One region of the Terrabacter sp. Soil810 genome, then DNA from elsewhere that is predicted to be linked to it. Evidence: predicted binding sites of a transcription regulator. Region 1 holds the regulator's gene; the other holds the start of a gene.
The links. The regulator LexA, encoded in region 1, represses DNA repair genes until DNA is damaged. The targets are predictions, from matches to a motif close to TCGAACANNTGTTCGA.
Positions count from the first base shown of each region.

Region 2: ASG96_RS11935 (DUF6504 family protein) is a predicted target of LexA. The motif match lies at 9,420-9,435, and genes of this name have one in related genera.

Region 1 is NZ_LMSW01000012.1:283,586-299,029, reverse strand. Features, by position in the region: gene ASG96_RS16235 (vitamin B12-dependent ribonucleotide reductase) at 323-3,250, opposite strand; gene nrdR (transcriptional regulator NrdR) at 3,344-3,841, opposite strand; gene ASG96_RS16225 (Crp/Fnr family transcriptional regulator) at 4,331-4,759, opposite strand; gene ASG96_RS16220 (MFS transporter) at 4,873-6,153, opposite strand; gene ASG96_RS16215 (helix-turn-helix transcriptional regulator) at 6,150-6,797, opposite strand; partial or broken gene ASG96_RS24695 (GAF domain-containing protein) at 6,928-7,644, shown strand; partial or broken gene ASG96_RS24690 (histidine kinase) at 7,968-8,090, shown strand; gene ASG96_RS16200 (alpha/beta hydrolase) at 8,789-10,579, opposite strand; gene ASG96_RS16195 (hypothetical protein) at 10,576-10,878, opposite strand; gene ASG96_RS16190 (LysM peptidoglycan-binding domain-containing protein) at 11,181-11,603, opposite strand; gene lexA (transcriptional repressor LexA) at 11,832-12,557, shown strand; gene ASG96_RS16180 (hypothetical protein) at 12,688-13,599, shown strand; gene ASG96_RS16175 (phosphotransferase) at 13,603-14,646, opposite strand; gene ASG96_RS16170 (Sir2 family NAD-dependent protein deacetylase) at 14,630-15,444, opposite strand, start outside.
Region 2 is NZ_LMSW01000011.1:1,291,238-1,306,681, forward strand. Features, by position in the region: gene ASG96_RS11890 (low specificity L-threonine aldolase) at 1-381, shown strand, start outside; gene ASG96_RS11895 (DMT family transporter) at 490-1,389, opposite strand; gene pknB (Stk1 family PASTA domain-containing Ser/Thr kinase) at 1,398-3,389, opposite strand; gene ASG96_RS11905 (lytic transglycosylase domain-containing protein) at 3,584-4,732, opposite strand; gene ASG96_RS11910 (Rv2175c family DNA-binding protein) at 5,005-5,403, shown strand; gene ASG96_RS11915 (polyprenyl synthetase family protein) at 5,468-6,574, opposite strand; gene ASG96_RS11920 (methylenetetrahydrofolate reductase) at 6,669-7,577, shown strand; gene ASG96_RS11925 (hypothetical protein) at 7,630-8,145, opposite strand; gene ASG96_RS11930 (DUF4126 domain-containing protein) at 8,306-9,031, opposite strand; gene ASG96_RS11935 (DUF6504 family protein) at 9,611-10,063, shown strand; gene ASG96_RS11940 (SAV_6107 family HEPN domain-containing protein) at 10,095-10,547, shown strand; gene ASG96_RS11945 (DNA polymerase III subunit alpha) at 10,556-14,551, shown strand; gene ASG96_RS11950 (bifunctional 2-polyprenyl-6-hydroxyphenol methylase/3-demethylubiquinol 3-O-methyltransferase UbiG) at 14,615-15,379, shown strand; gene dinB (DNA polymerase IV) at 15,422-15,444, shown strand, end outside.

The sequences.
Region 1 (15,444 bases):
ATGGCTATGACGTTGCGGACGTCGGGTTTTCGACCTGGTTGCTCATTCGCTGTCTGTCCTGGAGTCATCAGACGCGCACAGGCTCGACGTCAAGAGACTCGAGGAGTCCCAGGATGCGCTGCTTGATCTCGTCGACTGCGACGGGCACCCGCAGAGGGGTTGGTGCCACCAACCACTGCATGCACGGCAACGGCCCGGCTCCCCTTTGGGAGCCGGGCCGTTCGGACTACCGGAATGTCATCGTGATGAAACCAGTGACACTGCTGACCAACTGGATGTCACTCGGCTCAAGCCGTTGGTGACATTTCCTGACCGTTGGCGGTCAGCTGCAGCCGCTGGTGCTTCCGCAGCCCTCGCAGACGTAGCAGGAGCCGGCGGGGCGCATCTTCGTGCCGCAGGTCATGCAGATCGGTGCGTCGGCCGTGATGCCGCCGAACTTCTCGAGCAGCTCGGCCGAGCTGTGGACGTCGCTGGAGATCTCGCGAGCGGAGGCAGCGCCCGCACCCGACTTCACCTCGGCGGCAGCGGCCGGGGACTCGGCATGGGCTTCCTCGGCCTTGTGCTCGGCCCTCTTCGAGACCGGAGCCGACTGCTGGAGCGACTCGAGCTCGTCCTCGAGGTCCTCGTCGGACTCGTCGGACTCGATGTCCTCGTAGGAGCCGGTCTCGACCTGGCGGGCGCGCTCCGACGCCGTGTGGATGCCCATGAAGGAGCGGGTGTCGAAGTCGAGGTAGTCGAGCGCCAGGCGGCGGAAGACGTAGTCCATGATCGACTGCGCCATGCGCACGTCCGGGTCGTCCGTGAGACCGGCCGGCTCGAAGCGGAGGTTCGTGAACTTCTCCACGAACGTCTCGAGCGGCACGCCGTACTGCAGACCGATCGACACGGCGATCGAGAAGGCGTCCATCACGCCGGCCAGCGTCGAGCCCTGCTTGCCGAACTTGAGGAAGATCTCGCCGAGCTGCTGGTCGTCGTAGGTACCGGCCGTGAGGTAGCCCTCGGCGCCACCGACGGCGAACGACGTCGTCTGGGAGGTGCGGCGCTTGGGCAGGCGGCGACGGACCGGGCGGTACTCGATGACCTTCTCGACCTTGACCTCGGCGGCAGCGGCGTCGGCAGCAGCCTTGTTGTCCTTGGCCGTCGAGCCACCGTCGGACAGCGGCTGGCCGACCTTGCAGTTGTCGCGGTAGATCGCGAGCGCCTTGATGCCGAGCTTCCAGCCCTGCATGTAGACGTCCTGGATCTCCTCGACCGTGGCCGTCTCGGGCAGGTTGACCGTCTTGGAGATGGCACCGGAGAGGAACGGCTGCGTCGCGGCCATCATGCGCACGTGGCCCATGGCCGAGATCGAGCGCGCACCCATCGCTGTGTCGAAGACCTCGTAGTGCTCGGGCTTGAGGCCGGGGGCGTCGATGACGTGACCCTTGTCGGCGATGTACTCGACGATCGCCTCGACGGTCTCGCCGGTGTAGCCCATCTTGCGCAGCGCCCGCGGGATCGTCAGGTTGACGATCTGCATCGAGCCGCCACCGACGAGCTTCTTGAACTTCACGAGCGAGAAGTCCGGCTCGATGCCGGTCGTGTCGCAGTCCATCATGAAGCCGATCGTGCCGGTCGGAGCCAGCACCGACGCCTGGGCGTTGCGGTAGCCGTGCTTCTCACCGAGCTTGACGACGTCGTCCCACGCCTTCGTCGCGAGCTTGTGGACGTCGGAGTCCATCGCGTCGAGCGTCTTGATGTTGTCGTTGGCGGCCTGGTGCTTGCGCATGACCCGCTTGTGGGCGTCCGCGTTGCGGGCGTAGCCGGCGTAGGCGCCGACGACCGAGGCCATCTCGGCGGAACGCTTGTAGGCGGCGCCGGTGAGCAGCGAGGTGATCGAGGCGGCGAGCGCGCGGCCACCCTCGGAGTCGTAGCCGTGGCCGGTCGCCATGAGCAGCGCGCCGAGGTTGGCGTAGCCGATGCCGAGCTGGCGGTAGTTGCGGGTCGTCTCGCCGATGGGCTCGGTCGGGAAGTCCGCGAAGCAGATCGAGATGTCCATCGCCGTGATGACGAGCTCGACGACCTTCTGGAAGGTGACGGCGTCGAACGTGTCGTCGTCGCGCAGGAACTTCAGCAGGTTGAGCGAGGCGAGGTTGCACGATGAGTTGTCGAGCGACATGTACTCCGAGCACGGGTTGGACGCGGTGATCCGGCCGGTCTCGGGGTTGGTGTGCCAGGCGTTGATCGTGTCGTCGTACTGGATGCCCGGGTCGGCGCACTCCCACGCGGCCTTGGCGATCTTGCCGAAGAGCTCACGGGCGTCGACGGTGTCGATGACGGAGCCGTCGCCGCGCGAGCGCAGGCCGAACTCCGTGCCGTCCTCGACGGCCTTCATGAACTCGTCGTTGACGCGGACCGAGTTGTTGGCGTTCTGGTACTGGACCGAGACGATGTCCTTGCCGCCGAGGTCCATGTCGAAGCCGGCGTCGCGCAGGGCGCGGATCTTGTCCTCCTCGCGCGCCTTCGTCTCGACGAACTCCTCGATGTCGGGGTGGTCGACGTCGAGCACGACCATCTTGGCCGCACGACGCGTCGCGCCGCCCGACTTGATGGTGCCGGCGGACGCGTCGGCGCCACGCATGAAGGAGACGGGGCCGGAGGCCGTGCCACCGGAGGAGAGCAGCTCCTTGGAGGAGCGGATGCGGGAGAGGTTGAGGCCGGCGCCGGAGCCGCCCTGGAAGATCTTCCCCTCCTCCTTGTACCAGTTGAGGATCGAGTCCATCGAGTCGTCGACGGCGAGGATGAAGCAGGCGGACACCTGCTGCGGGCTCTTGGTGCCGACGTTGAACCACACGGGCGAGTTGAACGAGAAGACCTGGTGCAGCAGGGCGTGCGTCAGCTCGTGCTCGAAGATCTCGGCGTCGTCGGCCGCGGCGAAGTAGCCGTTGCTCTTGCCGGCGGCGACGTAGGTCAGCACGACGCGGTCGATGAGCTGCTTGAGCGAGACTTCGCGGGCGGCCGTGCCGACGGCGCCGCGGAAGTACTTGGTGGTGACGATGGTGCTGGCGTTGACCGACCAGAAGTCGGGGAACTCGACCCCGCGCTGCTCGAAGATCGTCTCGCCGGTCTTCCAGTTCTGCTGGACGACGTCGCGCTTCTCCCACGTGACCTCGTCGTACGGGTGCACGCCGGGCGTGGTGTAGATGCGCTCGATCTTGACGCCCTTGGCGCCTGCCTTCGAGCGTGAGCTGCGGTTACCGATCTCCGTCATGTCGTGCGGCCTCCCTGACCGAATCTGCTGCTGGTTTAAGTGTTGCGTGGGGCACCGACAGTGCGGGTGCTCCGGACGTGCTGTGGAGGGTGGTTACCGCTGGACGCCGAGCCGGGACGGAGCCGTGGGCTCCTCCCCCAGCGCGTCGTGCTCGGCCCGAAGGAGCGCGATGGCTCCCTCGAAGTCCTCGAGGCTCTCCCACGCCTGGTAGACGCTGGCGAACCTGAGGTACGCGACCTCGTCGAGCTCGCGGAGCGGTTCGAGGACGGCCATGCCGACCTCGTGCGCCTCGATCTCGGCGTTTCCCTGCGACCGGATCGCCTCCTCGACCTTCTGGGCGAGGAGGGCCAGGTCGTCCTCGCTGACGGGCCGTCCCTGACATGCCTTGCGCACACCCGAGAGGACCTTGGCCCGGCTGAACGGCTCGGAGGCCCCCGACCGCTTGATGACGTTGAGGCTCGAGGTCTCGAGCGTCGTGAAGCGGCGGTTGCACTCGGGGCACTGGCGCCGACGCCTGATGCAGGCGCCGTCGTCGGTGGTGCGCGAGTCGATGACCCGCGAGTCGGTGTGGCGACAGAACGGACAGTGCACGTCTGGTCACCTTCCCTTCCCCGAGACCCAGTCGTTCAACGTTGACGAGCCATCCCGTATGCCGTCTCGCACCCGTTCCGGGGACCCGCCCGGTGTTCGTGGGACCGGTCGGGCTGGGGATGGGTCTGGGGACGACATGGGGATGACCTGTGTGTAACCCCCGTTTGCCTGGGGACTACATGTGGACGTCTTACATCTGTGTAACTACTAGATGTAGGGGTAACTCTAGGCACGGTGTGACCCCGATCGCAAGCACGTGATCCCGGCCCGGCGCGTCGCGCCGCTGACCTGCACAAACGTCACTCCAGTCCCAGGAGTCCCGGCGTGTCGCGCGAGCCCCATCCCAACATCTAGGGGTGGACCGTGCCGCCCACTCCCCCATCTGCGGGTCCACGAGCGTATGCCGTCCGGCCGGGCCCGCGGTCACCGGGCCTTCCGGGGCGCTCCGGCGGCCCCACCGCGGGCGGTGCGGTGACGCGTCTGGGCCGACTAGCTTGCTGCGCCCTCGCTGACCAGCTCCTCGAGCTGGCGCACGCGGGTGACGAGCCCCTTGAGGAGCAGCACGGCGGTGTGCGGGTGCTGGTCGATGAGGTCGGTGAACGCGGCCGGTGAGAGCCGGAAGGCGGTGAGGCCGTCTGGGCCGCTCGTGACGGTGGCCGTGCGCCCCGACCCGTCGATCAGCGACATCTCACCGAAGTAGTCGCCCTTCGACAGCGAACCCACGGCGCGGCCGTCGACGTCGACGTCGGCCGATCCCTTGAGCAGCATCACCATGCCGGCGCCGCGGTCGCCTTGTTTGACGACCGGCACTCCGGGGCCCACCTCCACCGTGGAGCCGCGCGCGATCACCTCTTCGACGAGGTCGTCGGGCAGCTCACAGAAGAGCTCGACCGCGCACAGAGAGTCCTTCAGGCTCATGCTTGCCTCCCACACCCGGGCCCTCCACAGGGGCCAGCCCTTCGACGGTAGTCCTCCGGGGCGGGCCCGGGCGCCATTCGGTGAAGACCGGCCGGCCACCGCGACCCGGACGGTCAGCGCAGTCGCGCGATGCCCGGACGCGTCGCGAACCACAGGCAGAGCAGCGACATCGCCGTGCCGTAGACAGCGGCGGCGGTCAGCACGGACGTGACGGCCGCGAGCGCGCCGAAGGCCGGGATGGCGAGCGGCACGAGCGCCATGTCACCCAAGCTGGAGACGGACGAGACGCGTCCGAGATGGCTCGGCGCGATGGTGCGCTGGTAGGTGCCGGAGAGCCAGACGGAGGCCGCCCCGGCCGCGAGGCCGATGAGGAGCATCGACGCCAGCAGGACGGCGCGCGAACCGACCCCGGTCCCCACGATGCACACCCCCTGCCCGACGAGCACGGCGAAGCCGGCCCGGGCCGGCCGGGCCACCTTCCAGCGGATGCCCACGACGCTGCCGGCGATGGCACCCAGCGCGAAGGCCGCCTCCGCGGCACCGAGCCAGGCCGAGCCCCAACCGGAGCCGCTGACGCGCAGGGCGATCCCGAGGGCGATGACCGGGGAGACGAAGACGTTGAGGGCCGCCAGCCCCAGCACGAGCAGGCGCGCCGACTCGTCACCGCGCAGGTATGCCGCCCCGTCCCTCAGGCTCGCCGTCCAGGACGCGTGGGGCATCCTGGGCATCAGGTAGCGCGGACGCACCACAAGCGCGAGGACGGCGGCGACCGCCACGAAGGTGACGGCATTCGCGAGCATGGCCCCGGCGGGGCCCACGACGGCCACCGCCACGCCACCGGCCGGAGCGCCCAGCAGGCGCGCGACGCGGGCGCCGATCTGGTTCCAGCCGCTCACGGTCGCGAGGTCCGCGGGTCGCACCAGCTGGCGGCCCAGGGTCGCCCCGGCCGGCAGGGTGAGCCCGGTGGCAGTGCCGAGCAGGACGCCCATCGTGATGAGGAACGGCGCGCCCCGGACCCCGGCCGCCCACGCAGCGGCTCCGGCGAGCAGGACCGCCCCCTGGGCGAGGCGACCGGTGACGAGGATGCGACGCGTGTCCCACCGGTCGGCGATGACCCCGCCGAGGAGGACGAAGACCGCCTGCGGCAGCGTCTCGGCTCCCAGGACCACGCCGGCCATCGCGGGCGACAGGGTGTGCACGGCCGTCCAGGCCAGCGCCACCGTCCACACGGCGTCGCCGAACCACGACAGCGCCATCGAGGCCACCCAGGTGTGCACCATCCGGTCGCGGGCGACCGGCGGCGGCGGGGCGCCGATGAGAGTCGGCTCGGCCGGGAGCGCGGGAAGGCGCGCGCCCGTCTGCAGGCTGGTCGCGGCTCGGGTGCGGGCGCTCACGGCTTCACCGGCCCACTGGGGAAGACGCGCGCCGACACCCGCACCGGGAGGCGGGCTGCGTCGGGGCGGGTCCGGGCGTCGGCACGGCACTCCTCGCTCCACTCGACGACGAGCTCGGTGAGCCTGCGGCTCAGCTCGCCCATCTGGTCGACGGTGGCGGCGACGAGGGTGTCGGTCGCCACCGACGCGTGGCGCACCTCTGCGGGTGCTGACTCTCCCTCGGCGAGCCACCGCTGGACGGCCCGGACGTGGTGGCGGAAGTTCTCGGCCTCGGCGGTCGACGCGATCCGCCGCGCCACGGTCCCCTGGTCGTAGTCGGTGGCGTCCCACGAGAGCTGACGGGGACGGCTGCGCCACCAGCTCTCGCGGGTGTCCCTGGCCAGCTCCGGCGCGGGCTCGACGAAGCCGTAGCGGTGCAGCGTCCCCAGGTGGTGGCTCACCGAGCCGACCGCGAGGCCCGTTCGCCGCGCCAGCAGGCCGACGGGGGCCGGACCCTCGACGGCCAGCAGCTCGCACAGCCAGCGACGGGTCGGGTGGTGGAAGGCCGTGAGGACGTCGAGCAGGGCGTTGCCGGTCTCGCTGCCGAGCTCGTCGGAGGCGGGACTGGTGGTGGTGTGGCGTTCGGAGGCGGGGCGTCGCGGCATGTCGCCCACCCTCGCGGGTCGGCGGGAACTTCCACAAGACCCCTTGTATAACTCGCGGACCCACCATCGCAACGTGACATCTCGGGCCGGGTCCTTGCCCTCGGCGGGCCCATGACAGAGTCTTCCTATCGTGACAAACCGGACATCAACCCCAGACGTCCTCGACCGTGCCCAGCGACGCGAGGAGGCGTTGGCCGGCTACGACGTCCTGGGCAACGCGCCCGAACGCGAGCTCCAGGCGCTGGTCGACATCGCCGCCCAGGTCTGTGCGGTCCCCCGAGCGGCGATCAACCTCATCACCGCGACGCAGCAGCAGCAGATCGCCACCACCGGCTTCGCCGCCTCGATCTGTGCCCGCGAGGACTCGATGTGCGCGGCCGTGCTCGAGCACACCGACCGCGTCGTCGTGCCCGACGCGAGCCTCGACGCCAGGTTCCGCGAGAACCCCTTCGTGACAGGCATCCTCGGCACCGTCCGCTTCTACGCGTCGGCGCCGCTGACCACCCCTGAGGGTGTCATCATCGGCCGCCTCTGCGTCTTCGACTCTGAGCCGCGCGAGCTCGACGGGGCACAGGAGGAGGTCCTCGTCGCCATCGCCGAGCGTGTCGTCGACGTCCTCGAGCTGCGCCTGCGGACCCGCGAGCTGGAGGACTCGCTCGCCGCTCTCACCGAGACGAGGGACGAGCTCCACCGCTCCAACGAGGCGCTGTCGGTCTTCGCCGGCCAGGTGAACGTCGACCTGCGCACCCCCTTGACGGCGATCATGGCGAGCACCGAGATGCTCGGGCAGCAGCCGGCCGTCGCTGCCGACGAGCGGTCCGAACGTCTCGTCGCCACGGCCTTCCGCTCGGCGACGCGGATGGCGGGGATGATCGAGCAGATCCTCGCCCACGCCCGGGTCGGCGCCGAGCTGCACCGCACCGACACCGACCTGGGCGCCGTCCTCGCCTCGGTGTCGAGGACCTCGCACCGACGCTCACCGTCCGGCCGGCCACCGTCACGGCGGGCCCGCTGCCGACCCTGCCCGCCGACGGTCAGCAGCTCTACTCGGTGCTGCTCAACCTCGTCTCGAACGCCGCGAAGTACGCCCGTCCCGGGGTCGCGCCCCGCATCGAGATCACGTCGGTGCCTGTCCGGGACCGTTGGCACATCTAGGTCCGGGACCACGGGATCGGCATCTCCGTCGCCGACCGCGACCGGGTCTTCGGCCTCTTCGACCGGGTCGAGACGTCCGTCGACGGCAGCTGCATCGGCCTGGCCACCGTCAAACGCATCATCGAGGCCCACGGCGGCTCGATCGGCATCCGCTCGGCGGACGGCCCGGGGACCGACGTGTGGTTCGAGCTGCCGGCGGCCCTGACGGGCTCGACGGCGCTGCCTGACGGGACGCCGCGCCAGGGTGAGCGCGACGAGCGCGACGACGACGGCGATGGGCGCCCGCGGGTCCGTCACGAGCACCTGGAGCGCGATGGCGACGTAGGCCCCGAGCGCCGATCCGTCGTCGAGCGAGTCGCCGACGGCCACCGCGCCCGAGCGAGCGGCACTGTCGAGCAGGACCGCTCCCGCGAGGACCCCGACCTCCGCCAGCGACGCGAGAGCCGCCCAGCGCAACCTCCGCAGGCCCGACCGAGCCGACGACGCGACACGCGGCGGGCGGGTCGGCAGGAGGTGGCCGGTGTCGGCGACACCCACGGCCACACCCTCCTCGACGGGCGGTTGCAGACCGGGTCGGGACAGCGCCACCGCGAGCACGACCCCGAACCCCACGACCCCGAGCAGCGACGCGGGCGACAGGGCGGACAGTGCCCCGTCACCGGCGGCGCTCCCGCCGTCGGTGATCCAGCCGACCACGAGGTAGGGCAGCGTCTGCAGCAACGTCAGCCACCCGCACGCCCAGGCCACGAGACGGTCGCGCCGGGCGGCGGCCGTCCCGCGGCCGACGTCAGGGCCGGGCGGGTCCGGGCCGGAGCCGAACCAGCCGATGTCGGCGCTCACGGGACGAGCCTCGGCCAGCCCATCGGGTCGGTCCCCAGGCTCGGCCCGGTCGTGGTGCACGCGCGTTCGTCGGCGCCCTGGAAGACCCGCAGGTCAGGACGCCCCGCCGCGATCGCGACGAGGTTGCGGGCGCTGTCGGTGCCGGCGCGGAGGTAGTCGGAGTGGCCGGCCGAGGTACGGCCGCGGTCGACGAAGTCGGAGCGCGGGTGCAGCCAGTGGTTGCACCCGGTCCCGGACTGCTTCAGGGCGAAGGTCGACAGCCTGCTCGCCCCGGTGACGTCGGCCGGGGACGTGCCGTGCACCATCCAGCCGTAGCCGAAGACGTCGTCACCCACGGCTCCCAGGACGTTGAGGGACCCGGGCTTGAGTGTCGTGCGGGCCACGTCGGAGAACGGCAGGCCTGGCGCGCCGAAGACCGCGACGTCGTCGACGGCGCTCGTGCGCAGGGAGGCGAAGCCCGCCAGCGTCCCGCCGTAGGAGTGGGCCCAGACCGTCTGGTGGGCGGGCCGCTCGCGCGCCGCCTCCACGCCGGTGACGAAGTCGGCCAGCGCGCCGGCATTGTCACGGGCCAGCTTGGCGTTCAGGACGTTCCGGTCCACCGAGCTGACGATCTCGTGGACCTGTGGCGCGTCGTAGCCCATCCACGTCACGACCGCGACGTCCTCACCGGGCGCGAGGGCCCTCGCCTCGGACCGCATCCACACGAACGTGTCGTCGTAGCGGCGCAGGTCTGCGCCCACCATGGTCGACAGCCCACCGACGAAGGTCACGACGTGATCGGCACGGTCGACGTCTCCGACCGCCACGACCGCCTTGACGTCGAGGCCCGTCGCGTCGACCAGCAGGAGGCGTCGCGGACCTCCGTCGCCCCGCCCGAGGACGTCGCGCACCGCCTGCAGGGCCGCGAGGTGCTCGGCAGCGCGCGTCCGCTGGGCGGCGTTGCCCGGCGACGCCGAGCGCTGGGCCTCGCGCGCCCGGGCCGACGCGACCCGCTCCGCACGAGCGAGGAGGGCGAGGTTCGCCTCGTGGCGTGCGGCCGCCGGCACCCCGTCACGAGGTCCCACCCACTCGGGACGCTCGCGGAGGACCCGACGCCTCTCCTCGTCCGTGAGGGATCGCCACCAGGCGGCCGAGGCGAAGACCTGCGCACCGACACCGCCGGCCGCCGCGGGCGGAGGTGGCGGGGGTGGCGGGGGCGCCGACGGGGACGGCGTCTGCACCCCGGTCCCGATCGACCCGGTCGCGCCACGGGCGGAACACAGCAGGGCCCGCCACAGCTCCTCGTCGGTCTCGGAGGCTGCGCACCGGGCCTGTCTGAGGCAGGCGTGCACCTCGGCCCGCAGCAGCTCGTCGAGCCGGGCGCGGTGGGCCTCCCCAGCCGGGTCACCGAGGGACGCCCGCACGGGAAGGAAGAGGTGACCCTCGCCGTCGAGCCACGCCCCCTCGTCGGCAGCCCGCCGGTCGGCCCGGCCGAGGAGGTCGAGCGCCGACTGCAGACGTGCGGCGGCGTGCCCGACGGCGTGTGCGGTCGCGGCGATACTGCCCGCGAGCCGCCCGAGCCCGGCGACGACGAGCCCGTAGCGGTCGGCCGCGGCCGAGGAGGCGGCTCCGGACCACCGGGGAGCGGCCGAGCGACGCCACAGCACGAGCTCGGCCAGGCCGAGGACCCGGCGGCGGCGGTCCTCGAGCCGGCGACCCACCGCGAGCAGCGACTCCGGCCGGCACGCCCGGAGGTCGGCGACCGTGAACATGCCGGGTGCGCCCGCACCGGAGCCCGCCGAGCTCATGGGGGTCCACCGGTAGGCGACGGGACGACCTGCAGCGCAGCCCGCTCGACCGCGTCGTAGGTGTCGGTCGCTGCGGTGAGGCAGCGACCCAGCTCCTGCAGCTCCCAGCGCGACCCGGCCAGACGGACGTCCCAGGCGGCTGCCACCTGCGCCAGCCCCGCGGCGACGCGGCCGCCGGGAATCGCCCCGCCCAGGGGCCGCAGCTCCTCAGCGATCCCGAGCCGCCGCACCCGCTCCAACACCTCAGCGATCGAGGTGGCGTCATCGCGCAGTGCGGCGGTATCGACGTCGTAGCGCATCCCGTGCTCCCTTCCCGAGGGCCACCACGCTAGGTCGGGCCCGTGGGACCGCGAGCGCATCATCCACAGGGGTGCGGGCAGGCGGCGCGACCCGGGCGCCCTTGCCCCACAACGACGACCGGCACAGCAGAACGCCGCACCCCCTCCTCAGGGGTGCGGCGTCCGGGGCAGGAACGGCGGGGTCGAAGCGCCGCTACCGCCAGCCGCTGAAGGTGGAGCCAACGCGGCGGATCGGGTGGGGTCGGGCCGGGCGCAGCCGAGCACACGGCATACGTCATCGGCCGGCCCCGGGAGGGCTCGGGTCAGCGACCCGGGATGACGAGCTGTTGACCGGAGTGGATCGCGGTGGTGCTGAGTCCGTTGGCGATCTGCAGCTCGACGACGCCCTCGGACGTGGTCAGCTCGGGCAGCTCGCGGGCCGCGATGCCCGAGAGCGTCTGTCCCGAGCGGACCGTGATGGTGCGCGGCTCCCCCGTGGCCGACGCGAGCTGGCCGGCCAGGCCGACGCCGAGGACGGACACGACCGCTGCGACGAGGAGGGCCACGACGAGGCGACCGAACCGCGTCAACCGCATCGGCGGTTGGGTGGCGCGGGCCGTCCGGGCCGCCCGTGCTGCGTCGGGGCCGGTGGGGACCAGGACGAGGCGGGGCCGACCGGTCGCCTGCGACCGCGCGGGCTCCTCGGTGTGCGGCTGACGAACGACCTCGAGGACGATGGCGCTCATGGTGACCTCCCCTTGCTCCTGAACCGGCGAACACATGTTCGATAGAACGTCTGTACGAGTTGTAGCACGTATGTTCGATGAAGTCGAGACACGCATCGAACAGGTGTTTGGCAACTGTGTTCGAACTGCGTAGTCTTTCCTCACACCACAGACCTCACCAGCCACCACTGACACTGGCCCCACACCCGGCGTCACGAAGCGGCCTGACGAGCCGACGAAGGGGACACCATGGGCGTGACCGAGCTTCCCGATCGCGAGACCGGAGACGGTCTGACCGTCCGCCAGCGGCGGGTGCTCGAGGTCATCCGCAACTCCGTCGACCGTCGCGGCTACCCGCCGAGCATGCGCGAGATCGGCGACGCCGTCGGGCTCGCCAGCCCGTCGAGCGTCTCGCACCAGCTCAACGCGCTCGTCGCCAAGGGCTACCTGCGCCGCGACCCCAACCGGCCGCGGGCCCTCGAGGTCGTCTCCCCCGACGCCAAGGCCGAGGAGCTCGGCTACCGCGGCGGCGACGCCACCACACCGCGTCCGCGCGGCGACCACTACGACACCGAGACCGACTCGGGTGACGCCCGGCCCGAAGCGTCCTACGTCCCGGTGCTCGGCCAGATCGCCGCCGGTGTGCCGATCACCGCCGAGGAGGTCGTCGAGGACGTCTTCCCCCTGCCCAAGCAGCTCGTCGGCGAAGGCGACCTCTTCCTGCTCAAGGTGACCGGTGACTCGATGGTCGAGGCCGCCATCTGCGACGGCGACTGGGTCGTCGTGCGCCAGCAGCAGCACGCCGAGAACGGCGACGTGGTGGCCGCCATGCTCGACAACGAGGCGACGGTCAAGACGTTCAAGCGCACCGACGGTCACGTGTGGCTCATGCCGCACAACGCCGACTTCTCCCCCATCGACGGCGACCACGCGACGATCCTCGGCAAGGTCACGGCCGTCCTGCGCCGCATCTGACCCCTCCCCGCAGCCACCGACGACGTATGCCGTCGGCGCCCGTGTGCGCCGGCGGCATACGTCGTCCGGGAGGCGTATCGGACCGGGCGGCGACAGACTCTGACCCGTGAGTCCTGCGAAGGAGACCGCCATGGCACCCGGCCGTACCCGAGACGTCGTCTTCACCTACCGTTACCTCCGGGGAGCGATGATCGCGCTGCTCCTCATGCTGCTGCTCTCCGTCGGCTACCAGTGGTGGTGGGAGACCGACCACTCGTGCTGGCTCGGCTCGATCAGCGCCTACTACTACACGCCCGCGAGGACCGTCTTCGTCGGCTCGCTGTGCGCGCTCGGCGCGAGCCTCATCGCCTACAAGGGCCACTCACCCGAGGAGGACGTGCTGCTCAACTTCTCGGGCTTCATGGCCTTCGTCGTCGCCATGGTCCCGACGGTGCCTGACGGCCGGTGCGGTCCGAACGCGTACACCCAGAGCCCGGCCGAGATCGCCGCGGCCGTGCGCAACAACATCTGGTCGCTCGTCGTCGTCGCAGTCGTCGCGGCGGTCGTGGCCGCCTGGCTCAAGCGGGGCGCGCTGACCCGCGACCCCTCCGAGCGGCCCACGGTCCGCTCGGTGGTCGTCTCGGTGGTCTGCGGTCTCGTGCTGCTCGCAGAGCTGACCCTCTTCCTCGCGCTGCGCGACCGCTTCATCGCGCTGAGCCACGGCATCGCCGCGGGCACCATGGTGGCCGGGGTCATCGCCGTCATGGTCTTCAGCGCGCTGCGCGCCGAGGAGCGTCACCAGGGTGCGACCGGCGGCGGCGCGGCGCGGGGGATCGCCTACAAGCGCATCTACATCGCCATCGCGGTCGCGTTGGCCCTCGCTCTCGCGGTGACCGTGCTGGCGGCCCTCACGGTGAGCGGCTTCGACCACCTCATCCTCATCGCCGAGGTCATCATCATCGTGCTCTTCGCCACCTACTGGGGCGTGCAGACCAAGGAGCTGTGGGACCTGCGAGACGCCGAGGGTGCCGAGGCACGATCGGCCCGTTCGGTGGCCGAGTAGCCCTCAGGACAGGGGCGGTTCGTCGCCGAGCGCACCGAGCCACCACGTGCCGGAGTCGCCGTACTCAGCGGCCTCCGGCGGCGTCAGCGTCGCGGTGACCCGCAGCCACGACTCGGCACGCCCGAGCCGACCGAGCCGCAGCGCCGCCGGCAGGGCCGACCGGAGCGAGGTGACGGGGACGACGTCGCCCCAGACCTCGAGCGCCGCGTCGGCAACCCGTCTCAGCCGGGGGTCGTCGGGGGCTGCCTCGAACCGGTGGAGCAGCACGTTGAGCGGGACGAAGAGCGCGGACAGGGGGTGGGCGAGCACGGCGTCGCCGAAGTCGAAGAAGCGCATGCCACCCACCGTGGCGAAGACGTTGTTGGCGTGGAGGTCGTTGTGCACGAGGGTGTCGGCGAGGCCGAGCGCGGCGACCTCCTCACCCCAGACCGCCACGTCGGGCAGCAGGTCGCGTAGCCGCTGGGCGACGTCATCGGCCATCCGACGCGGGTCGTCCTGGGGCAGGGCCGTCAGGGACTCGACCCGCGCCTCCACGTAGGCCGCCGACTCGTCCGGGCGCAGCGTCGTGAGGCCCGCACCGACAAGGTCGGGCTCGTGGCCGACGAGGTCGCGCTGGAGGTGCATGGCCTCGGCCGAGACCCGGCACCAGGCGTCGACGTCGTCGTCGGCGACCGTCCGGGCCAGCACCGGCCCCTGGTCGGGCACGAGGTGCAGTCCGCGCTCGAGGTCGCCCGCGACGACCGGGACGACCCGGTGCGGTGCCAGGCGGTCCAGCACGACCAGCAGCGTCGCCTCGAAGGACTGGTGGTCGCAGTTCTGCTTGGCCCAGAAGGTGGCACCGTCGGAGGTCCCGGCGCGCCAGACCGTCGACCACGGGCGCTGGTGCACGGGCTCGAGCGAGACGAGATCGACGCCGAGCCCGCCCAGGACCCCTCCGACCCAGTCGCGCAGCTCGGCCTCGAACGCCGGGGACGTCCAGCGGACGGACGGGCCGGGCCCGGACCCGGGCAGGGTGGCATACCAAGGCTGCTCAGTGCCCGAGCGCATCACGCAGCTCCGTCAGGGTCGGGCCGAGGGGCGCGTGCAGGCGCAGGGTGGCCTCTGCGTCGCCGCGGGTGGCCGAGCGCGTGACGATCGCGACGGGCACGTCACGCTGGTGCGCGCGGCGGACGAAGCGGTAGCCGCTCATGACCGACAGCGACGAGCCGAGCACGAGGACCGCACCGGCCCCGTCGACGAGCGAGAAGCACCGCTCCACCACGGACTTCGGCACCGACTCGCCGAAGAAGACGACGTCGGGCTTGACCGTGTCGTTGCCGCAGACGAGGCAGCGCGGGGCGTGGAAGGACGCGACGAGAGCGTCGGCGAGCACGATGTCACCGTCGGGGCGCACCTGCTCCCCCCACTGCGAGCCGACGGCCTTCGCAGCCTCCGCGAAGCGCTCCCGGAAGCCCGGGTTGGCCTCGGTCATCCTCTCGTGCAAGCCGATTCGAGTGGCGTACTCACCACAGGTGAGGCAGACGGCGCGCTCGAGCGAGCCGTGCAGCTCGACGACGTCCGTCGCGCCCGACGCCTGGTGCAGCCCGTCGACGTTCTGGGTGATGATCGGCCCGACGTATCCCGCCCGCTGCAGGTCCGTGACGACGCGGTGGCCGTCGTTGGGCTCTGCGGCGTTGAACCGCTGCCAGCCGATGTAGCTGCGCGCCCAGTAGCGCCGTCGCGCCTCGCTCGACCCGGCGAACTCTCCGTACGTCATCGGCTCGACGCGACGTGTCCCGTCGGGCCCGCGGTAGTCGGGGATGCCCGACTCGGTCGACAGGCCTGCACCGGAGAGCACGACGACGC
Region 2 (15,444 bases), on a different contig from region 1:
TGGCGCAAGCGCTTCGGTGGCGGGATGAGGCAGGCCGGGATCCTCGCTGCCGCAGGGCTTTTCGCCCTCGACCACAACGTCGACCGCCTGGCCGACGACCATGCCCGAGCGCGACGCGCGGCCGAGGCGATGGCCGAGTCGGCTCCCGGCGCCGTCGACCTCGCCACGGTCGAGACCAACATCGTCATCGTCGACGTGGCCGCGGTGGGCTGGACGTCCGCCGCCTTCGTCGAGGCAGCCCTCGCCGCCGGCGTGAGGACGTATGCCGTGGGGCCGGGTGCCGTGCGCCTCGTCTGGCACCTCGATGTCGACGACGCGGGCACCGACGTCGCGATCGACGTCCTCACGGGCCTGCTGCGCTCGGCGCCCACCGCCGCCTGACCCGAGCCCCGACTCCTCGCACCGAACGCCGCGTTCGGTGCCGAACTCACTGGTAGAACAGCGCTTTCGCCACCGAACGCCGCGTTCGGCGGGGAGGGCAGGTGGGGGTCAGACCTCGTGGTGGAGGGCCTCGGCCGGCAGCTCACCCGGGCGTCGGCGCGCGAGGAGCTCGACGGCATACATCGCCGTGAGCACGAGCGCGCCGCCGACCACCATCCGCAGCGTCGCGGTCTCGTCGCCGAGCGTCACCGCGAAGAACGCCGCGAAGACCGGCTCGAGGGTCATGACGATCGCTGCCCGCGTGGCCGGCATGTGCGCCTGCGCCCACGTCTGCACCCACAGCGCGAGGATGCTCGCGAAGACGACCATGTAGAGCACCGACGCCCACTGGGCCGGCGTGCTCGGCAGGATGACGCCGCCGGGCACCGCACCGACGACGCACAGCAGCGCGATGACGACCATCTGGACCACGGACAGTCCGGTCGCGATCTCGGACGCGCTGTAGCGGCCGAGACCCACGATGTGCAGTGCGTAGAGGGCGGCGGCGAGGAGGGTGATCGCCTCTCCGACGCCGACGGAGAGCCCGTTGAGGGACAGCAGCGCCAGGCCCACGGTCGCGAGCCCGACCGCGGCCCAGGTGGACCCGGCCACGCGTTCGCGCAGCAGCACGGCGGTGAAGACCGGGGTGAGCACGACGTAGGTGCCCGTGATGAAGCCCGACACGGACGCCGGGGTCGTCGCGAGCCCCTGCGTCTGGAAGATCTGGGCCAGACCGTACAGCGCACCGAGGCCGACGCCGACGAGGACCTGCTGGCGGCTCAGGGCGCGCACCGGTCGCCAGAACACGATGAGCATGATGACGGCCGACAGGCTGAAGCGCACCGCGAGGAAGTCCACGGGAGGCACGGTCTCGAGGAGGTTGCGGATGAGGAAGAACGTCGAGCCCCACACGGCCGTCAGGGCGACGAGGAGCAGAGTGGCCAGGCGCGTGCGCGCCGCAGGGGTCACGGGCGGCCTCAGACGATCGTCAGGCTGATCGTGCTGCCCTTGGGCACGGACGTGCCGGCGGCGAGGCTCTGGGCCCGGACCTTCTTCTCGAAGAGCTCACCGAAGGGGTACTGCTTGTCGACCTTGAAGCCGAGGTCGGTGAGCGTCTTCTCGGCGGCGGTGTCCGGCTGGTCGACGACGTTGGGGACCTGGACCATGACCGGACCCTTGGACACGACCACCGTGACGGCGTCGCCCCGGTGCAGGGTCCCCTTGTCGGGCGACTGGGAGACGACCTGCCCTGCGGGGACGGCGTCGCTGTTGACGTCCTCGCCACGACGCACCGTGAGCCCGGCCTTCGTGATGGCGGCGGACGCGGCGTCGAACGGCGCGCCGGTGACCGTGGGCACCTCGATCGGCTGGCGGCCCCTGGAGACGACGACGGACACGGCGGTGTTGCGCCTGACCGACTCGCCGGGCGCGGGGTCCTGGGAGATGACGACGCCCTCGGGCACGGTCTCGCTCCAGTCCTGCGCCCGGTCGCCGAGCCGGAGGGTCAGGGGTGACAGGGCCGCCCCGGCGCCGTTCAGCCTGGTCCCGACGAGCTTCGGGACGGCATACCTCTCCCTGCCCTTGGAGACGACGACGCGGACCGTGGACTCCTTGCCGAGCTCGCTGCCCGCACCGGGCTCGACGCGCAGGACGACTCCCTTGGCCTTGCCCTCGGAGAACTCCTCGACGGTCTCGACCGACAGGGAGGCCTGCTCCATCGCTCCCACGGCCTGCGAGATCGGCTGGCCGACGACGGCCGGCACGACGGTCGAGCCACCGGGCCCCATCGTGAACCACCACCCACCGAACGCGCCGCCGACCAGGACCAGGACGGCCGCCAGCCAGAGGGGCCAACGTCCCCGACGCCCGGCCCGTCGGTCGATCGGCATGGCCGCGGTGTGCTCGAGCGCGGGAGCGTCGTCGTGGACGGGCAGCCCGGCGAGCGCTGCACGCCCGACCTCGTTGGGTCGCGTGCGGTGACGCTCCGGGGCAGTCGGCAGGTCGGCCCGCCGTGGTCGAGCGGCGGGGGAGGCCTGCGTCGTCGACGAGTCCGCCGGCAGCACCGACGTCGTGGCGGGGTCGGGCACGACCGCGGTCCCGCGCCGGTCGAGCTCGTCCGCCGAGAGGCCACGCCGCACCGCGCGCAGCGCGGCCACGAACGCCGCGGCCGAGTCGAAACGGTCCTCCGGCTCCAGCGCCGTCGCGTGGGCGACGAGGTCGTCGAGCTCGGCCGGAACCCCCGGCACGACGGAGCTCGGGGTGACGATCGAGCCGTGGACGTGGTTGTACGCGATCTGGATCGGGGTGCCGCCCGTGACGGCCTTGCGCCCCGTGAGCATCTCGAAGAGGAGCAGGCCCGCGGCGTACACGTCGCTGCGCGTGTCGGCGACGCCGCGCTCGACCTGCTCCGGGGAGAGGTAGGAGACGGTGCCCAGCAGGACACCCGTCTGGCTCGTCGCGGCCTGGTTGGTGATGGCGCGAGCGAGGCCGAAGTCGGCGACCTTGACCTCGCCGTCGCGGCGCACGATGACGTTCTCGGGCTTGACGTCGCGGTGGATCATGCCGGCCACGTGGGCGGCCCGCAGCGCGAGGAGGATCGGCTCGAGGATGGCGAGGGCCTCACGGGCGGTGAGCGGCGCCTCCTCGTGGATGACGTCGCGCAGGGTCTTGCCCTCGACGAGCTCCATCGCGAGGAAGACCTCGCCGTCGTCCTCGCCCTGGTCGAAGACGGCGACGACGTTCGGGTGGCTGAGCCGCGCGGCGGACCGGGCCTCGGCGCGGAACCGCTCGACGAAGACGTCGTCGGTCGCGAGCCCGGGGCGCATGATCTTGAGGGCCACCTCCCGGTCGAGGCGTCCGTCCAGCGCCACGTAGACAGAGGCCATGCCTCCGTCTGCGAGGTGGGAGAGGATGCGGTACCGGCCGTCGATCACCCGACCGACGAGGGCGTCCGCCACGCTGGACGTCACGGAGCGAAGTTTACGGGCTGGCCCGGCGCATCCCGCGCAGGCCAGCCGCGGCGGGGTCTCGCGGTGCGGGCGCGTCGCCCGCCCGGTGCGCGCGCCGCGTCATGGGCACCGCGAGACCCTCCGCCTGCGCTCCGCGCCTGAGGGCCCCTCCGGCGACCTCCTCGACGGACGGCCCCGGACGCGGAGCGGCCCTGTCAGAGGCGGTCGTAGACGGCCATGACGTTGGCCACGTACTTCTTCGTGTCCTCGTACAGGCCCTTGGTGCGGACCGAGTAGAGGCCCTGGTAGTAGCCGGCGATGGCCTGCTCGCGCGAGTCGGCGCTGGCCTGGAGGGCGCGGATGATGAGGACACCACCGGTGATGTTGTCCTGCGCGTCGAAGCGGTCGAGGGTCCGGCCCGCGAGCTGCGAGGCCCAGGTCTGGGAGACCGGCATGAGCTGCATGACGCCGACGGCGTTCGTGTAGGAGACGGCGCGCTGGTACCACCCGGACTCGAGCCAGCCGATGGCGAGTGCGAGCTTCGGGTCGACGCCGTGTCGGGTCGCGGTCGCGCGGATCATCGCTGCGGTGTCGGTGCGGCTGGGCACGTCCATGGCCGCGAGCTTCGCCTTGCTCGCGGCGACGGCCTGCGCGGTCTTGCTGGGGTACTGGTAGCCCGGCGCGGGGGCCGGGGCGGGGGCCGGCGTCGCCGGCGCAGGCGCCGAGACGGTGCCGGGGATGACGATCTTCTGGCCCACGTAGATGCGGCTCGCATCAGCCAGCTTGTTCGCCGCGAGCAGCTTGGTCAGCGAGACGCCGTGGCGCTGGGCGATGACGCTCATGCTGTCGCCGGCCTTGACGACGTAGATCGAGCCCACACCGCCCGGCGTCGCCGGTGTGGAGTGCGCCGGCGTGGGGGGCGCCGGCGTGGCCGGCACGCTGATCCGCTGCCCGACGAAGATGAGTCCGGCGTTGGCGAGCCGGTTCGCGGCGAGGAGCTTGGTCAGCGACACCCCGTAACGCGTGGCGATCCCGCTCATGGTCTCGCCCGAGCGCACCACGTGGATGACGGTGGCGGTCGTGCTCGCCGGGCGGGCCTGTGCCGGCGTCGACGTGGCGGATCTGGTCGGGGTCGACGACGGACGGCCGGGGACGAGCAGCTTCTGCCCCGGGTGGATCACCGATCCGCCCGCGGTGAGCCGGTTCTTCTCGACGATCGCCCGGATGGTCGTGTGGTGCGCGAGGGCGAGGTGCCAGAGCGTGTCGCCCGGGCGGACCGTGACGGTCGTCCACGGGGTGGCGGCCACGGGGGCCACGGCAGCGTGTGCGGGCAGGGCGAGCGCGGCGACGTCGGCGAAGGGCATGGGGGTGGAGTCCTTTCCTGGAGCCCAGCTGAGTTCGAGAGCGTGGAGGGGCGTTCGGAAGGGGTTCGGTGGCGTGCGTGGTGGTGCTGGTGGTTGCTCTGGTGCTGCGGAGGTGCTGTGTGACGCTTGTGAGCCGAGTGGCGCCTGTGACGATAGCGCACAATTGAGCACTAAAGCATAAATACAACGCTGTAATTCGCCCCGGGCCGCTCGCGTCAGCCTCGCCGGGAGGTGTGCGCGGGCCGGTCGGGACGGTGGCAGACTCTCGTCCTGTGAGCGAGACCCCCGAACTGCAGCCCGACGTGCCCACCACCCGCGACCTGGAGTCGCTCGTCGGGGAGTGGCTGACCGTTCCCGACGCCGCCGAGCGGCTCGGCCTGCAGCTGTCGCAGGTGCGTCAGCTGATCGCCGACCGCGACGTCCTCGCGGCCCGGATCGGCGAGCGGCGCGTCGTCGCGATCCCGGCGAAGTTCTTCGACGAGACCGGACCCCGGCCCGAGCTGCGCGGCACCTTCACCGTCCTCGCCGACGGCGGCATGGACGACGACGAGATCATCGAGTGGCTGCACACGCCGGACGCGACGCTGCCCGTCGAGGGTGCGCCCATTGACGCCATGCTGGCCGGGCACAAGACCGAGATCCGGCGCCGCGCGCAGGAGCTCGCCTTCTGACGCGCGGTCGGTCAGGTCCCGACGGGACCGCCCGGACGCAGACGTATGCCGGGTGGCCCGTTCGTCAGGACCGGCGGGCTGTCGAGACCGCGACGAGCGCCTCGAGCACCTCGAGCGCCGACGGGTCGTAGGCGCCTGTCGCGCGAGCCCGGTCGACCGCGGCGCAGGCCTCGCCGGCCAACGCGGTGATGAGGCTCTCGACCCGGTCGACAGCACCGGTGTCGACGAGGATCCGGCGGATCGCCTCGACACCAGCGAGCTCGAGGTCGTCGCGTCCGAGGAGGCTCTCGACCGTCTGACGGTCGGTCTCGGACGCCGTGTCGAGGGCGTGAGCCACGAGCACGGTGCGCTTGCCCTCGCGCAGGTCGTCGCCCGCGGGTTTGCCGGTGGCCTCGGGGTCGCCGAAGACGCCGAGCAGGTCGTCGCGCAGCTGGAACGCCTCCCCGAGGGCGAGGCCGTAGTCCGACAGCGGAGCGAGCGACCCGTCGGGCGCGCCACCGACGAGGGCGCCGATGAGGAGGGGGTGCTCGATGGTGTACTTCGCGCTCTTGAAGCGGATCACCTTGCGGGCCGAGGCGATCCGGGCGTCGAGGTCGAGCCCCTCCCAGCCACGGGCCGATTCGAGCAGGTCGAGGAACTGGCCGCCCATGAGCTGCGTGCGCATCGAGTCGAAGAGCTGTCGGCCGCGGGCGAGCTCGTGGGCCGGCAGGCCGCACGTCGCGTACAGCTCGTCGCACCACGTCAGGCACAGGTCACCGGCGAGGATCGCGGTGCCCTCGCCGAAACGGTCGGGGTCGCCCGCCCAGCCACGCGCCTGGTGCAGCGAGGCGACGGCGCGGTGCGCGGACGGCATACCCCGCCTCGTGTCGCTGCGGTCCATGACGTCGTCGTGGAGGAGGGCGGCGCCCTGGAAGAACTCCATGCTCGCCGCCAGGCGCACAAGCGCGTCGGAGTCGGGGCCACCGGCGGCGCGGTAGCCCCAGTAGAGGAAGCCGGCGCGCAGCCCCTTGCCGCCGGTCAGCAGGCCGGACACGGCCGACACGAGCGGGGCGGTCTCCTCGCCGATCGCGGCCAGCGACTGCGTGGCCCCGGCGATCTGCCCGTCGATCGCCTGCTGCACCCGACGGCGCAGGACGTCGAGGTCGGTGGGGGTCTGCACGGGGTCCTCCATCGAGTCGCGGGAATCGTGGTCAGCCTACGCGGCGCGAGGGTGCGGTCGTGAACAGCCCGGACGCGGCGGACGCGCGCGGCTTATGGTGTGCGGCATGGCACACGGCACGGCATCCTCGATGGCACGGGCGGAGCGGTTCACGCGGTCCATCCCGGCGATGATCGAGGCCGACACCCCGACGTTCAGCTTCGAGTTCTTCCCGCCGAAGGACGACGCCTCCGAGGCGCAGCTCTGGGACGCCATCCGGCGCCTCGAGAAGGTCTCACCGAGCTTCGTGTCGATCACCTACGGCGCTGGTGGGGGCACCCGCGACCGCACGGTGCGCCTCACCCAGCGCGTCCTCGAGGCGACCTCGCTGACGCCCATGGCGCACCTGACGTGCGTCGGCCACTCCGTCGCCGAGCTGCGCGGCATCGTCGGGTCGTATGCCGCCGCGGGGGTCCGCAACATCCTGGCCCTGCGCGGTGACCCCCAGGGCGGCCTCGGCCAGCCGTGGGTCGCCCACCCCGAGGGCCTCGACCACGCCGACGAGCTCGTCGCGCTGGTTCGCGGGCTCGGTGACTTCACCGTCGGTGTCGCGGCCTTCCCCGACGGACACCCGGAGTCGGGTGACATCGGCGAGGACGCCGAGACCCTCGTGCGCAAGGAGCGGGCCGGCGCTGAGTTCGCGATCACCCAGATGGTCTTCGACGTCGACCACTACCTCCGCCTGCGCGACGAGCTCGTGCGACGCGGGTCGCGGCTACCCGTCGTCCCGGCGATCATGCCGATCACCAACGCGCGCCAGGTCGTGCGCATGGCACAGCTCGCGGGTCAGCCGATGCCGACCGCCGTGACCGACCGCCTCGAGCGCCACGGCGACGACGCGGCCGGCGTGCGCGCCGAGGGCATGGCGATCGCGACCGAGTCGTCGCGCCGCCTGCTCGACGAGGGCGCGCCCGGCATCCACTTCATCACGATGAACCGCTCGTCGGCGACGCTCGAGGTCTTCGGCAACCTCTGACCCGAGGTCGGGCCGGGGCCGCCTGCGGATCAGTCGGCATCTGGTGGTGTCGTCAGGTCGTGGCGGACGGGGTGGCAGAGCTGCCCGGCGTCGAGGTGGACCCACCTTGCTGGCCCTGGGGGCCGTCGCCGTCGTGGTCACCGCCGCGGCCGCCGGGACCACCCGATCCGCCCGGTCCACCCTCTTGGAGGGCCGTCACGGCGAAGGAAGCGTCGACCTGCACCGTGATGTGGGTGCCGTCGGTGCGCACCATGTGGGCCTCGTAGACGCCGTCCGAGTCGGTCTCGACGCGCTCGATCGTCGCGGTCGGCTCCTTGGCCTTGGCGGCTGCCGTCACCTTGGCGGCGGTGTCACCCGTGAGGAGCTTCTCGTCGGAGCGCATCGGCTTGCTCGGGTCGGTGTTGCCGTTGCCGTTGCCCGTGCCCTCGCCGAGCTGTCCGTGGGTGCCGCTGGTCGAGGTGGCCGTGCTGCCCGTCTCGTCCGCGCTGGCGAGGGCGGCCCCGCCGAGCGCGAGCGCCGACGCGGCCACGATGCCGGCGCCTGCCAGCGCGATGGTCTTGTTCCTCATGCGTTCCACTCCTTCGATGGGCTGGCCTCGTGCCAGCTGTGTCCACCGTCGGCAACGGCACTGTGTCCCCGCCGTCGTCAGGGTGGGGAGGCCCTGTGAGGGGTCCGCAGACCTGTGGGGGCCACGTCCCGGGGACGTCCGGGCTCACCGGAACGGCCGGTCAGGTCTCCTGGTCGAAGGGTCGCTCGAGACGCTCGTCGTCCCGGGCCGGCGACGGCGGTGGTGGCGCCGCGGTCCCGCGGCGCTCCCGGCGCTCGGGGGGCTCGGGGGGCTCGGGGGGCTCGGGGGGCACGGCGATGCCCACGCGTTCGCCCCACGCGTCATAGCGACGCTTGTAGCGGCGGATGCGACCGGCCAGCTTGTAGACGAGGAAGGCGCCGAGCACGAGGAAGAGCAGGGCGATGGCCGCGGCCCACCACGGGTGGGCGATGGCGAGAGCCGTGACGCCGGTGACCGTGACGTCCTCGGTGGTGCTGACGAGGATGTTGCTCGCCGGCTCGGGCGAGGTGTTGACCGCGGCGCGCAGACCGGCCTTGATGCCGTGCGAGATGAGAGCCGTGACGCCGCCGGTGGCCGCGCCGATCGCGGCGTCGAGGCTCGCCGTCTCGTGGCCGATGAGGTAGCCGATCGTCGCCCCGACCGCCGGCCGGACGACCGTGTGCACCGAGTCCCAGGCGGAGTCGATGTAGGGGATCTTGTCGGCGAACATCTCGAGCACGAAGAGGATCCCGGCGCCGACGAGCACGTCGGTGCGTGCCAGGGCGTTCGGGATCTGGCTCAGGTGGAAGACCTTGTCCGCGAGCCCGAGGACGAGCACGACCGCGTACGCGTTGATTCCGCTGCCCCACCCGGTGGTGAAGGCCATGGGGATGAGCTCGGCGCCCACGACGCTCCTTCGGTCGCGCGCCGGTCGCGGATGCGCCGGTGCGGCTGTGGCCCGGCCGGTCGGCCGAGCCCAGGTCCAACGTCCCTGACGCTCCCGTATTCCCGGGGGCGGCGCAACGGGGCGCGCTGCCCCGGACACCGGGGCAGCGGAACGGGCCCGATCCGTGAGCGGACGGGACCCCTGCACCCCTCCGTTCGCGGACCGAACCCGCAGCCCCACTCTGCAGGCGACCATGACGGGACGACCTGAGCACGGCTACTCAGATCGGTCCGGAGTGGGACGGAACGGGCAGGCGCCGGCAGCCCCGGGGCGCCGGCCCGAGAGGACGTCCGAGTGGCTCGCGGACCGTCTTGACAGGCTGTCGGCGGCAGGGGTTAGGCTTCGAGTATCGAACAGGTGTTCGAACGTCGTTCTCCCGGTGAGTGCTCGGAGGTGAGGTTCGAGCCGGTGTCCGAGTCAGTCAGGTTGTCAGTCAGGTTGTCAGTTCAAGTCGTCGGTTGGTGTCGGACTGCTCGTGTGGGGCGCGGGTGGTCCGGGTCGTGATGTCGGCCTCGACGTGTCCGAGGGAGACGTGTCGTGGTGCGTAGGTTCAGTGACGCCGTGCAGGTGAGAGTGCGCGAGCGGGAACAGCAGGAACAGCAGGAGCGGTCCGTGGTGGGCCGGCCGGGTGACTCGGCCAACAGACCCGCCCGCTCGGCCGGGCCCTCGGGACCCTCAGAGCCTTCGGGGCCCTCCGAGGACGGCGGGTACCTCGAACCACCGCCCGAGGCGTTCATCTGGCGCGGTCGCCTCTACGTCGTGCGTGGCGTCCTCGCCCAGTGGCGCGAGCGGCGGGCCTGGTGGCACGACGCGCTCGAGGCCGACGAGGCGCAGGTGCATCCCGGCGAGACGCTCGTCGCCGCTGCGAGCGAGCAGCACGTCTGGCGCGTCGAGGCGAGCCCGGGCTGGTCGTTCGCGCCCGGGGTCTACGACCTCGCCCACGACGAGTCCCCGCGCGGCGACCGGTGGTCGCTCGTCCGGGTCGCCGACTGAGCCCATGAGACGAGAGAGGAGAGGAACCACCATGACTGCAGCCCACCACGTGCGCCGTCCGCCCATCTCGGTCGCCGTGCTCGACCTGCTCGAGCGAGGTCGCGCGACCCTCGAGGCCGCCTGCCGCACGAGCGACGCGTCCGAGCGCTACCGCGACGCCCACCTCGGGGCCCTGCGCGCCGCCGCGGCCCTCGTTGCCTCCCGCACCGTCCCGTCGCCGCGTTCGCGACCGCGCAGCGTGTGGCAGGTGCTGCCCGGGGTGGCCCCGGAGCTGGGGGAGTGGGCGGCCTTCTTCGCGGCCTGCTCGGCCCACCGGTCGGTCATCGACCGCGGCGGTCACATCAGTGCACGCGAGTCCGACGACCTGCTGCGCCAGGCCGAGATGTTCCTCGAGATCGTCCAGGACCTCCTCGGCGTCCCGGCGACGATCCCGCTGCCGCAGTCGATCACCCCCGTCTCGAGGAGCCGGGCGAGCGGGGCGTGACGACCGGTATGACCACGACCACCACCATCACCAGCGGCCTCACCGGCGGCATCGCCGGCGGCACCGAGAGCTTCGTGCACCTGCACGTCGCGTCCGGGTACTCCATGCGCTACGGCACGGCCAAGCCGCACCAGCTCGTCGAGCGCGCCGCAGCGTTCGGGCAGCCCGCTCTCGCCCTGACCGACCGCGACGGGCTCTACGGCGCCGTGAAGTTCGTCCGTTCCTGCATGGAGCACGACGTCGCGCCGATCCTCGGTGTCGACCTCGCCCTCGGACCCGAGCAGCCCGAGCGCCGGCGCGGACGCCCCGCGCGCACCCCGGTGCGCGGTGGCGCCCTCGTCGACCCGCGGCTCCCGCGTGTCACCGTGCTGGCCCGGGGCAGCAGCACCGGTCTCGCCCCGGGCGCGGGGTGGGCGGCGCTCTGCCGTCTCGTCACCGCGACCCACCTGCGCGGCGAGCGCGGCAACCCCGTCACGACCGCAAGCCTCGTCGCCGAGCACGCGCGCCTGCTGCCCACCCCGCCCGTCGCCGAGGACGACCGACCCGACGGACGAGGCGGACGGCATACGCCGTCGGTGACGGACGGTGGGCCCTCCCGGCTCGTCGTGCTCCTCGGACCCGACTCCGACGTCGGCCGAGCCGTGCTCGCCAAGCGACGCGACCACGCCAGGGCGGCGCTCGAGCGCTGGGTCGCGCTGCTACCGCGCGGCGCCGTCGTCGTCGAGGTCGTGTGCCACGGCGGACCCGAGCACCAGCCCGGCAGCCTCGGACAGGCCGGACGCATGCTCGCGCTCGCCCGCGAGGTCGGCGTGCCGAGCGTCATCACGGCCGCGGTACGCCACACCGACCCGCAGGACGCCGCCATCGTCGACGTCCTCGACGCCGCCCGCCGGCTCGTCGCGCTCGACGCGCGCCACCTCGACCGCGTCACGACGGCAGGGCACCTCTCGCCGACACCCCTCATGCACGCGCTCGCCCTCGACGTCGTCCAGGTCTCGGGGCCGGGGCTCGTCGGCGGCGGGTCGCTCGCCCGCGAGCAGGCACGCGAGCTGCTCGCCCGCACGACGGCGCTCGCCGCCGAGTGCGTCCAGGACCCACGGGCCGACCTCGGCATCGGCTCGGTCCACCTGCCCGAGCCCGGCGTCCTCGGCATCCGGCCCGGCACCAACCCGCACCGCGTCCTCGCGCGCCGGTGCCGCGAGTCGATCGCGACCCGCTATCCAGGTCGCACCGAGGACGAGCTCGGCGCCGTCAGCGACCGGCTCGAGGACGAGCTCGGCGTCATCGAGACCCTCGGCTACGCGACGTACTTCCTCACCGTCGCGCAGGTCTGCGACCTCATCCGCGAGATGGGGGTGCGGGTCGCGGCCCGCGGGTCGGGGGCCGGGTCGCTCGTCAACTACCTCCTCGGCATCTCCGGCGTCGACCCGATGCGACACGGGCTGCTCATGGAGCGCTTCTGCTCACCGCTGCGGGCCGAGCTGCCCGACATCGACATCGACGTCGAGTCGGCCCGGCGCACCGAGATCTACGAGCGCATCCTCGACCACTTCGGCGGCGACCGCGTCACGTGCGTCTCGATGATGGACACCTACCGGGTGCGCCACGCGATCCGCGACGCCGGGGCCGCGCTCGGACTGCCGCCGCCCGAGATCGACGCCATGGCCAAGGCCTTCCCGCACATCGCCGCCCGCAACGTGCGCAACGCCCTGGCCGAGCTGCCTGAGCTCCGGGCGAGCGGCCTCGACGTGCCACGCCTGCAGCTGATGTTCGACATCGTGGAGCGCCTCGACGGCCTGCCCCGGCACATCGCGCTGCACCCGTGCGGAGTCGTGCTGTCCGACTCCGTCCTGCTCGACCGCACGCCCGTCGAGGCGAGCTGGCTCGGCTTCCCGATGAGCCAGTTCGACAAGGACGACGTCGAGGAGATGGGGCTGCTCAAGCTCGACGTCCTCGGCATCCGGATGCAGTCGGCGATGGCCCACGCCGTCGTCGAGGTCGAGCGTGTCGACGGCGACCACATCGACCTCGACGACGAGTCGCAGGTGCCCTTCGACGACGAGCCGACCTTCGAGCTCGTCCGCTCGACGAAGACCCTCGGCTGCTTCCAGATCGAGAGTCCCGGGCAGCGCGAGCTCATCGGCAAGTTCGGGCCGCGCACCTTCGACGACCTCATCATCGACATCTCGCTCTTCCGCCCGGGTCCGGTCAAGAGCGACATGATCATCCCGTTCCTCAACGCGAGGCAGGGCTGGAAGGACCCGTCCTACCTCCACCCGTCGCTCGTCCCGGCGCTCGAGGAGACCGAGGGCGTCGTCGTCTTCCACGAGCAGGTGCTCATGATCGTCGCCGAGACGACCGGCGTGACCCTCGCCCAGGCCGACGAGGTGCGTCGCGCGCTCGGCACACCCGACGGGCAGAAGCGCATCGAGGCGTGGTGGCGACCCGCCGCCCGCGACCGCGGCTACGCGCCCGAGGTCGCCGACAAGATCTGGGAGGTCCTCAAGGCGTTCGCGTCGTTCGGCTTCTGCAAGGCGCACGCCGCGGCGTTCGCGCTGCCGACCTACCAGTCGGCCTGGCTCAAGACGCACCACCCGGCGGCCTTCCTCGCCGGGGTGCTGACCCACGACCCCGGCATGTACCCCAAGCGCCTCATCCTCGACGACGCCCGCACCTTCGGCATCGCGATCCTCGGTCTCGACGTCAACGTCTCGACCGGCGCCTACCGTTTCGAACGCACCGACGACGGCGGGGAGGCCATCCGCCTCTCGCTCGCCGACGTCCACGGCATCAGCGAGGCCGAGGTGGCGCAGATCGTCGCGGGCCAGCCCTACTCCAGCCTCTCCGACTTCTGGCAGCGTGCCCACGTGTCACGACCCGTCGCCGAGAAGCTCGTGCTCGCCGGGGGGTTCGACTCGCTGCACGACATCGACCTCGGTGGCCCGTCCCGTCTCGACGAGAGCGGGGCCGGGGTCGTGGGTCGTGCCCGCGGCGGCCTCGGCCGTCGCGGCCGGGTCACCCGGCGCGACCTGCTGCTCCACGTCGCCGAGCTCGACCGATGGTCCTCCTCGCAGCGGTCGTCGCGCCGGTCCTCCCATCGGGTCTCGGCCGCGAGCCGGTCGTCGGGACCGGCCGGGTCACGCGGGCGGGTCACGTCCGTCTCGGCCACGGGAGACATCCGGGCCCTCGCCGCGGCCCAGTCGCAGGCCTCCGCCGGGGCTCCCGAGCAGATCGCGACCCAGCTGACGCTCGACCTCGGCGACACGCCACGCCTCACCGCGACGAGCGGCCTGCCCGAGATGACCGGTCCGGAGCGCGTCCGCGCCGAGCTCGAGGTGCTCGGCCTCGACGCGAGCGGCCACGTCGTCGACTTCTACCGCCCGCTGCTCGACGCGCTCGGCGTGACCCGGGCGCGCGACCTGCTCTCCGGACGCAGTGGCCGCGAGGTCCTCGTCGCCGGGGTCAAGGTCGCCACCCAGACCCCGCCGATCCGCACCGGACGCCGCGTCGTGTTCCTCACGCTCGACGACGCCACCGGCCCGGCCGACCTCACCTTCTTCGAGGACGTCCAGGGCCCGTATGCCGCCACCGTCTTCCACTCGTGGCTGCTGCTCTGCCGCGGTCTCGTGCGACGCACCGGCCCGCGCGGCGTCTCCATCCGGGCCACCGGTGCGTGGGAGCTCTCGGCCCTGCAGGACGCGTGGACCTCCGGAGGCGTCACCGCCGTCCGCGACGCGCTCGAGGCCGCCGACCGGTCGGCATGGGAGCGCGCCACCGCGCTCGCCGGACCGGACGGGACGGGCGGCGGGGTCGGTGAGGGACCGGACGGCCGGCGGGTGCTCGTCCACGCCTCGGGGTTCAAGCAGTCGCCCTATGCCGACATCAAGCCGGCGGGAGACGACGTCAGGGGACCGCGAGGCACGAGCGGGCTCGTGCCCGGCGAGACCGTGGGCGGCCCGCCACGCAAGCTGTGGCACGCGAGTCCGGGAAGCTCGGGGCACTAGGGTGATGACGCACACGAACCACACGCGGCACCACGCGTACCACGTTCCCAGACGGAGGATCCCGTGCCCGACGAGCAGCGCCCCCAGCGACGTGGAGGGGTCCGGCCGTCGGCCGTCGTCTCGGCCGTGGGCCGGATCGCCGACGAGTGCTCGCAGCGGCTCGGCCGTCCGCTCGAGGTGCTCGACCTCGGGGGCGGCACGGGCGGTGTCGCCGTCCCGCTCGCCGAGGCCGGTCACCGCGTCATCGTCGTCGACCCCAGCCCCGACGCGCTCGCGTCGCTGGCCCGCCGGGCCCGTGAGGCCGGCATCGTCGACCGCATCACCGCGGTCCAGGGCGACGGCGACTCCCTCGAATCCGTCCTCGCCGGTCGTCGCGTCGACCTCGCCTGCTGCCACGGCACACTCGAGTTCGTCGACGACCCCGCCGCCACGCTCCACGCCGTCGCGCAGGTGCTGGGGGAGGGCGGTGTCCTGTCGCTGCTCGTCTCCGGCCGGCTGTCCGTCGTCTTCGCCAAGGCCATCGCCGGCGAGTTCGGCCAGGCCCGGGCGGCGCTCGTCGACCCGTCCGGCCGCTGGGGGAGCACCGACCCGCTGCCGCGCCGCTTCGACGTCGAGCAGCTCGAGACACTCCTCGCCGACGCCGGCTTCACCGACGTCCGGGTGCGCGGCACCAACATCCTCGGCCACCTCGTCCCGGCCTCGCTCATCGACTCCGAGGCCGACCGCGTCGCCCTGGCCGAGCTCGACGAGCTGCTCGTCACCGGACCGGGGCGCGAGTTCCTCCGGACCCTCGGCAATGCCCTCCACGTCGTCGCGCGCCGCGACTGACCGCGCCCTCGTGAGCGCGTCGACCCGTCCGGCGGGCCGACGATGAGCCGCCGCCAGTTCACCGC